2 regions of the Frankia sp. R43 genome follow, and region 1 is predicted to be linked to the other one. Evidence: riboswitches for the same ligand, from Rfam matches in the RefSeq annotation. Region 1 holds a riboswitch; the other holds the start of a gene.
The links. Region 1 has a riboswitch for cyclic di-AMP ahead of ACG83_RS26590 (transglycosylase family protein). Riboswitches for the same ligand answer to the same signal wherever they lie in the genome.
Positions count from the first base shown of each region.

Region 2: linked by a shared signal. The riboswitch ahead of ACG83_RS38325 (peptidoglycan-binding protein) and the one ahead of ACG83_RS26590 (transglycosylase family protein) in region 1 are both predicted to bind cyclic di-AMP.

Region 1 covers NZ_LFCW01000006.1:508,960-513,840, forward strand. Annotated here, with positions in the region: gene ACG83_RS26580 (transglycosylase family protein) at 1-230, opposite strand, end outside; cyclic di-AMP (ydaO/yuaA leader) riboswitch at 232-470, opposite strand; gene ACG83_RS26590 (transglycosylase family protein) at 1,807-2,493, opposite strand; cyclic di-AMP (ydaO/yuaA leader) riboswitch at 2,500-2,745, opposite strand; gene fbaA (class II fructose-bisphosphate aldolase) at 4,421-4,881, opposite strand, start outside.
Region 2 covers NZ_LFCW01000013.1:27,210-32,090, reverse strand. Annotated here, with positions in the region: gene glyA (serine hydroxymethyltransferase) at 1-1,203, shown strand, start outside; cyclic di-AMP (ydaO/yuaA leader) riboswitch at 1,724-1,925, shown strand; gene ACG83_RS38325 (peptidoglycan-binding protein) at 2,198-2,941, shown strand; gene mce (methylmalonyl-CoA epimerase) at 3,429-3,854, shown strand; gene ACG83_RS38315 (hypothetical protein) at 4,004-4,354, opposite strand; gene ACG83_RS38310 (LppP/LprE family lipoprotein) at 4,390-4,881, opposite strand, start outside.

The sequences.
Region 1 (4,881 bases):
CCCGTGTTGATGGCGTAGTTGCCGCCGGACTCGCACTGGCGTAGCCGGGCGAAATCATCCGCCGTCGCGGCGCCGGCAGGGGCCGCGGTGACGGCGAGCCCCGTTCCGACCAGGGCCGTGACGGCCCCGGTGGTCCGCAGGACACGGGTGGCGGTGGACGGCGGCTGCGCCGCGCGGTGCCTGCCACCACGACCGGTCGAACGGACGGGATCACGATCATGCGACCGCATCAGGTGTCCTTCCCGTCGCCTGCGGGGTGAGCTGTCGGGTTCGGGCTGGAAGCTGCCCGGTCGGCGTACCAGGACCCGGCCCGTCCTCGCGGACCGGTGTGTCCCGGCTGTATCGGTACGCCGGCTTAACCCCTAGGACGCAACGAATGCGCCCGGATGGTGGGTCCCCCACTCCTGCCCTGTGTCGTCCGCTCCAGTACCGGCCGAGTGGACGGGGGCAGGATTCGGCGTCCGTCCACACGACCTCGCCCCGGGGGGAGGCGAGTGGGCGGAACTGTAGCGAGATCTACCTACATGACGCAAATCCCGCTGGCCAGGGCGGGATCGGAAAGGACCATATCGGAGTCACCCGAACGGGCCAATTGACGGATGGGTGGAGGAGATGGTCATCACACCCGAACCGCGCCACATTACCGTCCCCTCGACATCTCGGACGCACCGGGGGTCCGTCATGCGGCTGGCGCCCCTGCCGGCTTCAGGCCGGGACGGTCCATGACCCGAGGAAGGTCCATGACCGGCGATGCCCGCTCGGCGGCCCAGGCCTGGGCGCCCGGGGACACGGGGCGGCGCCAGGGAGGGTCGGCGGCGGGCGGTGGGGGGCCGGCGACGGCGCCGGCCACCGGCAGCTGGAGAGCGCCGACGCCACGCCCGCCTACCGGGATCGCCGGTGTGGGGCGGGTACCGATCTGGCCATGACCGGTGCGGTGAGGTGGCGTCGTCGAGGGAGGTCGTTCGGCGCGGCCGTGGAGGGAATGCGCGCCGAACGCATCCCGCGGGTGATCGAGATGATCGGCGGGAAGGCCGCGACGCCCGGACACCTGCCCCGAGGCCGGTACCGCTCCGGCGGTGGGGCTGTCCGGGTCCTGCGACACGCGGACCGTTGGGGCGCTCCGCGTTGCGTCCCGCGCGCCACGGCTGGGTCAGCGCCGGGCGGGCGGGCCGTCGCACGTCACGGCGACTGGATGAGACGCCTTCCGGGCTTGACGGACCGGGAGGAACGTCCCGTCGGGCGAGGTGCTCGACAACTCGGATGTGGACAACTCAGATGTGGATCAGGTGTGGACAACCGCGCTGGGACGGTGCAGCCACGGTCGGGTGGTTCCTGGGGCTCCTGGCATCACCGCGCCCGACCGGGACGGAGCGGGCGGGTGCGGTGAGCCTCCCCGGCGCGCGTCCGCGCTTTCGGGGCTGGGAGGAGGGAGGGACGAGGATCCGGTCGGACGGCCGTGAAGGCCCGCTCTCGCCGGAGCGGGAACGCAGTCGGTGGGCCGACCGTTGTCAGGCGAGGACGGCATGCACGCCCTCGACCGACTCCCGGTTCGCGGCGGGGTCCCTGTCAGCGTTGAGCCTTTTCCATCGTCGGCTCCGACCTGCGGTATCTCCGGTCGTGCACCATGAGATGGGAAGGCTCGTCGATCCGGTCCGGGCGGGGGCTTTCCCCGTGCAGCCGGGAGGGTTCGGCTGTGGAAGGCAGGTTGCCCTCACGGGGTGCTGGCTGTCGGTGCCGCGCGCTGGGGCCCGCGAATGAGCGGGCGGGCAGGCAGGCGACCGAGTGCTCCGCCGGGGCGGGCAGGCGTCAGCCGAAGGTGGCCGCCCAGGTCTGCGGGCCGAGGACGCCATCGACGATGAGGCCGCGCGCCGTCTGGAAGTCCCTGGCCGCGGCTGCGGACTTCGGCCCGTAGCAGCCGTCGACGGCGAGGGAGTAGCCGAGGGAGTTCATCTTTTCCTGCCAGGTCTTGATTTCGTCAGTGACCTGGTTGTGTACCGACGCGAAGTAGTTGCGCGTCAGAGGGGGCACACCCGTGGTGGCGACGGGCTGCGCGACCAGACTGGTGCGCTCGGCCGTACGGGAGGCCTGGCTGCCTGACCCCGACGACGACGCGCCGGGTGAGAGCTGGTCGCCGCCCATTCCGCTCCCGCACACCGGCCACTGGCCGAATCCGGAGCGGAGCGCGAGCTTCAGCGCCGCCTCGTCCTGCAGGGCGGGTGGAGCGGTGTGTGGAAGGCCAGAGTACCCCAGACTCTGCCAGGTCCCGGCGGAGAACTGGTAAGCGCCATAGTAGCCGTTACCGGTGTTCGTCGTGTAGTTGCCGCCGGACTCGCATTGCCGCAGACCTTCCCAGGTCGTTGCGGCATTCGCCGGTTGGCTGATGGCGATTGTGCCTCCGACCGTCGCGACAAGGACGGATACGGGGACGAGGGTGCGGGCCCGGCTGCGGGTACTGCTGCGGCGTTGTCGGCCACTGGTACGTGCGTCGGACATGCGTGAGTTTTCCTTCCCCACGCCTGCGAGGTGAGCTGTCGGGTTCGGGCAGGGAACAAGCCCGGCCGCATGTCAGGAACTCCCAAATCCTGTGCCTTCGACAGCAAGGAAGACGGTTCCTCATTGCTGTCAACGGCCCTGCGGCTTCACCCCAAGGCCACCAGGTTCGGTGGCCGGGTATTGGTTCCCCCGCTCCTGCCATCGGGTTTTTGTTTCCGGCGGATGGGGGCAGGGATTCGGCGTGCACCCGTCGGGTGCCCGGCCTGTCTCCGGGCACGGCGAAGACCATAACCACAACGTCGGGCGAGGCGACAAGGATTGAATGGTCGACGTGAAGAAGAGCACACTCCCGCGCGCCTTCTTGAGATTGGCTGTGGGCCCTGGTATCGCGCGCGCACGCGCGCTCATTAACTTGGTGGGCGTTTCGTGGTGGAGGGTTCGGGCCGACTGATCACGCTCGCGAAAGATCACCGGTATTGCCTGCGGTGCGAGCTATTCGCCGGAATCGGAGCCAAGGCTACCGCTCACTGCGGATCTCGTCACTAACGAGGGTAAAAATTTATATTCTTGTACCGATGGGGGTTCGGGCGTCGCGTCATGTGAGATACGCAATCGTAACTATGAGTTAACGTAAGTGTATCTTTCGTCGCCGACGAGCCTGTCGGGGGGTCGGATCGAGGGCTCGGAGCGCCGCACCGCCGAGGCCTGGAGTGATCTTGTGGGGGTGCGTGCAGACTCGGGCGTCATCGTCGCTGTGGCACCCATGGTGCCTCTCGGTGTCTCTCTGGTAGCCGATGGTCACATCGGTGGCAATGTGGCGAATGGCCGGGCCCGTGGCGACCGGTCCGGCCAGCCCGCTGTGGACGGCGGCGCGAACTATGTCCCCGCGCTTCGGTGCGGGACGGGTCGGGAGAGCCTGCAGCGAGCCGGACGTTTCCCGGTCTGTCTGGACGAGGCCGGAGATTCCGGATGGCGGGCCCGCTGCCGCGGTGGTGCGTTCCGTCCACCGATTCGCTGCTTGGCGCTGATCCCTCACTGCCGTGCGAGCCCGTGGGTGGCCGAATCGGCCGAAGAGGCCACATGGCAGCCCACGCGAGGCTTTGCCCAGGCGTGGGCGGCCTTGGCATCGAGGTGTGGTCTGAGCAGGTCGTCGGGCCGCGTCTACTTCCGCGCGGGATCGGACCACTGTGGCCCTGAGGGTGTCCTGGCTCGGTATGGCGGGCGATGTGCCGTCGCCAGGCCGCACGATCTTCGTGGGGTTCTTCCGGGTGCTTGACGTCCCGGATCGCGGCCGGGCGCGGGCTGGTCACCCGCTGGAGACCTGTGAGTGAAATAGATCACACACTGCTGCCGGCCGGTCGTCCGGACGGGTGAACGTCAGCGGCCGGGCGTTGGCGGTTGAGATCACGTGCGGGCGTGGCGGGGGTGCTGGGCGGCCGGGGCGGGCCGTCGTACTGCCCGCGGCGACAGGGAGCCGGAGCAGTGGGAAAGGAGATGCCGGGAGCAGCGGGAGAAGGAGATAAGGAGAGGGAGATGGGAGACAAGGAGGAGAAGGAGGAGATGGAGGAGATGGAGACAGGGAGCGGGCGACGGGCCGCGGGGGAGCGGTGCGCCAGGAGCCGCGGGGAGCGGAGAGGCCAGGAGCCGGAGCCAGGCATGGGCGCGGCCGCGATCGGTGAGCCTTCTCGATCTCACGTTGTCGGGCGCTGTGGCCCACAGGCCAGAGCCGACGATGGAAAAGGCTCGGTCGGCGCGCACGCGGACGATGCACCGGGCGGCATCAGGCGAGCGGCATCAGGCGAGCGGAGTGCTCCCGGGAACGTGGGCGCCCCCGGGAGCATGAACGGACTACTGAGGTCCCTGCCGGACCAGCGTGGCCCGGCTCAGATGTCGGGCAACGGACCGGGCAGAGCCCGGATGACGTCGGTCAGACGCCGATCGAACGGCCCGCGGACCGCAGGTCAGAACAGGCCTGGGCGACTCGTGCCGCCATCGAGGTCTCCGCGGCCTTCCCGTAGGTGCGCGGGTCGTAGGCCTTCTTGACCCCGACCTCGCCGTCCACCTTCAGGACCCCGTCGTAGTTCCGGAACACGTGGTCCACGATGGGGCGGGTGAAGGCGTACTGGGTGTCGGTGTCGACGTTCATCTTGATGACACCGTAGTCGAGCGTTTCGCGGATCTCGGAGAGGTCCGAGCCGCTGCCGCCGTGGAAGACGAGGTTGAACGGCTTGGCGTCGGCACCGAGGCCGAGCTTCTCGGCCACATGCTGCTGGCCCTCGCGAAGGATCGCAGGCCGTAGCTGGACATTGCCGGGCTTGTACACGCCGTGAACGTTGCCGAACGTCGCGGCCAGCATGTAAGCCCCCTTCTCCCCGGTTCCGAGCACCT
Region 2 (4,881 bases), on a different contig from region 1:
GAGTCCGAGGCCCAGCGCCAGTTCGAGAAGATCCGCCTGATCGCCTCCGAGAACTACGTCTCCACCGCCGTCCTCGAGGCCTCCGGCTCCGTCCTGACGAACAAGTACTCCGAGGGCTACGCCGGCAAGCGCTACTACGAGGGCCAGCAGTTCATCGACCCGGTCGAGACCCTGGCGATCGACCGGGCGAAGGCGGTGTTCGGCGTCGAGCACGCGAACGTCCAGCCGTACTCCGGCTCGCCTGCCAACCTGGCCGTCTACCTGGCGTTCCTGCAGCCGGGCGATGCCGTGATGGGCATGGGCCTGCCCTCGGGTGGCCACCTGACCCACGGCTGGACGGTGTCGGCCACCGGCCGCTGGTTCCAGGGGGTCCGGTACGGAGTACGCCAGGACACCGGGCGGGTCGACCTCGACGAGGTGCGCGACCTCGCGCTCCAGCACCGGCCAAAAGTGATCTTCTGTGGTGGGACCGCGATCCCCCGCACCATCGACTTCCCCGCCTTCGCGGCGATCGCGGGCGAGATCGACGCCGTGCTCGTGGCGGACATCTCCCACATCGCCGGCCTGATCGCCGGTGGCGCCCACCCCTCGCCCGTGGGCCACGCGCCGGTCATCACCACCACCACGCACAAGACCCTGCGCGGGCCCCGCGGCGCGATGATCATGTCGGACGCGGCGCACGCGTCCGCCCTCGACAAGGCGGTGTTCCCAGGCCTGCAGGGCGGCCCGCACAACCACACGACCGCCGCCATCGCGGTCGCGCTGCGCGAAGCCACCACCCCGGACTTCCGCGAGTACGCCCACCGCGTCGTCGCGAACGCGAAGGCGCTCGCCGAGGCGCTGTCCGCCCGCGGTTTCGACCTCGTCACCGGCGGCACCGACAACCACCTGATCCTGATCGACCTGACCAGCCGTGGCGTCGCCGGCAAGCCGGCCGCGAAGGCGCTGGACCGGGCCGGTATCGAGCTCAACTACAACACCGTTCCGTTCGACCCGCGCAAGCCGTTCGACCCGTCCGGCGTCCGGCTGGGAACGGCCGCGATCACCACCCGCGGACTGCAGCCGGAGCAGATGCCGACGCTGGCGGGCTGGATCGACGAGGCCGTGAAGGCCGCGGGCGATGACGACGAGACCACCATCAGCCGCATCGCCGGCGAGGTGCGCGACCTGATGACGGCCTACCCGATGTCCGGCTGGGTCTGATCACATCGCACATCCGCTCGGGCTCGCCCGGTCCGCTGGCCGGGCGAGCCTGTTCCTGACGGCGCGGTCGACGGGAGAGCGCCCACACCGCCAGCTTGCCCGCGACGTATGGGGCGGTTCCGCGGAACCGCCCCGCCAGTCACCGTAGGACGTCGGCGAGGGCCCCACGGGGACGGGGCAGGGTCCGGTATTCCACTCTCGCCGGAGATGCTACGCACATCACAGCCGATTCGGCGATCGCGAGCCGACAGGCCTGCCAGGGATCACTGCGGATCGGTCACCACCCTCCGCGGACGACCCGGTCACCACGCGCAGCTCAAGCAGCCGGCAGAACGCCGCATACACCACATCGGCGGCACCTGCGGTACTCGGCGGACCCTCTCCCCCTCTTCGTCGCGTACAGTGCGCATACACCAACCTGTTGTACGCATCGTGACTAGGTAGCGCCACAAAAGGGCAAAAACTGGGACTTGCGACTACCCTTAGTAGTTCGTTACGGTGTGTTGGCACCAAACAAGCGACGGGTCGTACGCCGAGTTCTGCCCTAGGCCCGTCGTCCCCTCCTAGTGACCACCAGGGCAGAAGCGGGGGAACCAGGTTCCTCCGGATGGCCACCGCACCCAGGCGGCCGTCCTCGGGGTGAAGTCGCCGCGCAGCGCGCGCCGACCGGGCTTCCCGGCCCGAACCCGACAGCTAACCTCGCAGGCGTACGGGAAGGATCTGCGTGTACGCATGCTTGGAATAGCAGCCGGGACTGCATCCGTCCCTCGGAACGCCGCCGCGGTAACGCCGCGCCCGTAACCCGGGGTTGACACCGGAGATCTGGGGCCCGCTCGGGCCCAGACAAATTTCACGCCGATAGCAGAACGCGCGTCCATTCGTGCGCCTTTTTTCGCGACCCCATTTCGTCGCGACTCATTGATCCGTGTACGGATCACTGGCGCCCGAAGACGCCCTACCCGCCTGCTCTTCAACGTAGAAACGAGATATCTTGATGTCGACCGGAAAGCACCGCAAGTCCCCCAGCGTCCGCCGCCGAGGCCGTGGTCGCTCCGCTGCTGTTGCCGCGGCGAGCGTCATCGGGGCATCCGCCGGCCTGTTCTTCACCGCGAGCCCCGCCAGCGCGGCGGTAATCTCGGACACCAGCATCGCGCAGGCGGCGAAGAACGCCGGCCTGAACTCCTGCCGCGGAATTCCGCTGAGCACCTGGGTCGCCGTCGCGCTCGCCGAGTCCGGCGGCAACACCACCGCCCACGCGACCGTCGGCGAGGACTCCCGCGGCCTGTGGCAGATCAACATGCGCGCGCATGCCAGCTGGGTCGGAAACCGCGACCTCTACGACCCGAACGTCAACGCCTGGGCCGCACGGCAGGTCTGCCAGAGCCAGGGCATCACCGCGTGGAGCGCCTACACCAACGGCATGCACACGAAGTACCTGGCTCGTGGAGCCGCAGCAGCCGCGGCCGTGGGCAACTCGGTGAGCACCACGGTGTCCACCGCGCCGTCCACCAGCGCCAACCGCGCCGTCGACTCGGGCTACATGCGGCTGGGCGTGTCCGGCCCCCGCTGGGATGTCTCCCTGGTGCAGGACCAGCTGCGTAAGCTCGGCTACCCGATCGTCGTCGACGGCTACTTCGGACCGCAGACCAACCACATGGTCATCGACTTCCAGAAGAAGCACGGCCTGGTGCCCGACGGCGTCATCGGCCCGCTCACCCACAAGGCCCTGTTCGGCTGATCGGCCGCACAACCGAATACCCGAGCGAGCGACCGGTCGATCAGCTGCCCCTCGTAAGCTGATCGGAATCGTCGATCGACTCGACGCACCGTCCCCGCCGCGGGCCCCTGGACATCCAGAGGCGTCACGGCGGGGACGCCGCGTTTTCCGGCGATAAGCCGCACCCCTGGCATCGACTCGGCAGAAATGCGATCCAGCCGAGCTCCAGGCACCGTTACACGCCTTCCATTAATCACTACAGACAACACGGATCTTCTTGTGGGTCCGAGCGGGGAATTCATACCGACTGCGGTGACTGGGACCTTCCCGCACCACTCGTCATGAAACTTCGACGAAGCCCGGGGTGACGCGCGCCACAGGTCGGTGGTGACCGGGACACGGCGTACTGGATTCAGTGGACCGCAACGCCGTATCCGGGCACTCTCGGAGGCTGGGCCCGGGCCGGACGCCGCCACGGGCCGACCGTCCTACGACCAGGAGCGATGTTGTGCTGACCAGGATCGACCATGTCGGGATCGCCGTGGCCTCGCTGGAGGAGGCCATTCCTCGCTACGAGGCCGCATTCGGCCTGACGGTCGCGCATCAGGAGACCAACGAGGCGCAGGGCGTGCGCGAGGCCATGCTGCTGGTCCACAAGGGCGACACCGGCGGTTCCTACGTCCAGCTGCTGGAGCCGATCCGCGAGGACACCCCGGTCGGCAAGTTCCTGGCCAAGAAGGGGCCGGGCATCCACCACATCGCCTACGGCGTGGGTGACATCGACTCCGCGCTGGCGGCGCTCACCGTCGCCGGCTTCGACCTGGTCAACAAGACGCCCGTGCACGGCACGGCCGGCAGCCGCATCGCCTTCATGCACCCGAAGGGTGTCGGCGGTGTGCTCACCGAGTTGGTCGAGGCACCGGAAGGGCACTGACTCGGCGCCCCCGCACCGGCTGCACGCACAAGGCACCGGGCGTCGGCCATCCCGCCGACGCCCGGTGCCCCCCCAGCCCGCAGTCCCCAGCCCGCAGCCCGCAGCCCGCGATCACCCGTGGGCCGTGAAGGCCCGCCCGGCTGCCATCGTCACCACAGCACCGCGATCGCCACATTGGCCACCCCGAGCCCACCTGCGGCGTGAGCCAGGGCCGCCGGCGCCTCGCGGCCGCGGGCGTTGCCCACGACGGCGATGCCGGCGACGGCCGCCGCGACGACGAGCTTGACCGCGATCTTGGCGTTGTCCACGTCCCGGTCCACGGCCCCGCTGGACGCCAGCCCCACCAGGATCATGCCTGTGACGATCTGGACGAGGGCGCCGTGCAGGATGCCGGGCGTGATGACCGGATGCGGCGAGCGGATCTGCGCGAGCCACCCTCCGACAATCATGGCCATCCCGACCAGGTGAAACACAACAACGATGTCGTAGACCACGCCCATGACGTCTTTTCTACAGGACGTAGAACATGGCCGGCTCAGCGGCGGCTCGTCGGAGCCGACCAGTCGTTGGTCGGGATCGGGTCGAGCGCCTGCACCGCGGTGCCGTTCCACCGGAAGCGCACCGTGGCCGCCCCCGCCGACGGGCAGCACATCGGATCATCAGGGCGGTACAGGTCGTACTGAAGCGCCACGGTGTCGCTCGTGGACCACACCCATCGCACGTTCGCACTCGGGACGCTGTCGGTTCCGACGAACCGGCCCTGACTGAAGAAGAACGCCTGCTGCGGATGTCCGTCCACGGATGACGTCAACCGCCCCACGATCGCGCTCAGCGCCCAGGCGGGTTCGTAGCTGCTGCTCCCCATCGGCGTGTAGCCGCGTTCCCGCACCAGCTGCACCGCCTGCGCGGGTGTCAACGCACCGGCCGGGGCGGCAGGTGTCGCGGTGCCTGATGTGACAGCCGGTGTGCTCGCCGGTGCGCTCGCCGGTGCGGCGAAACTCGCCGAAGCCGTCACGGTCAGCACTGC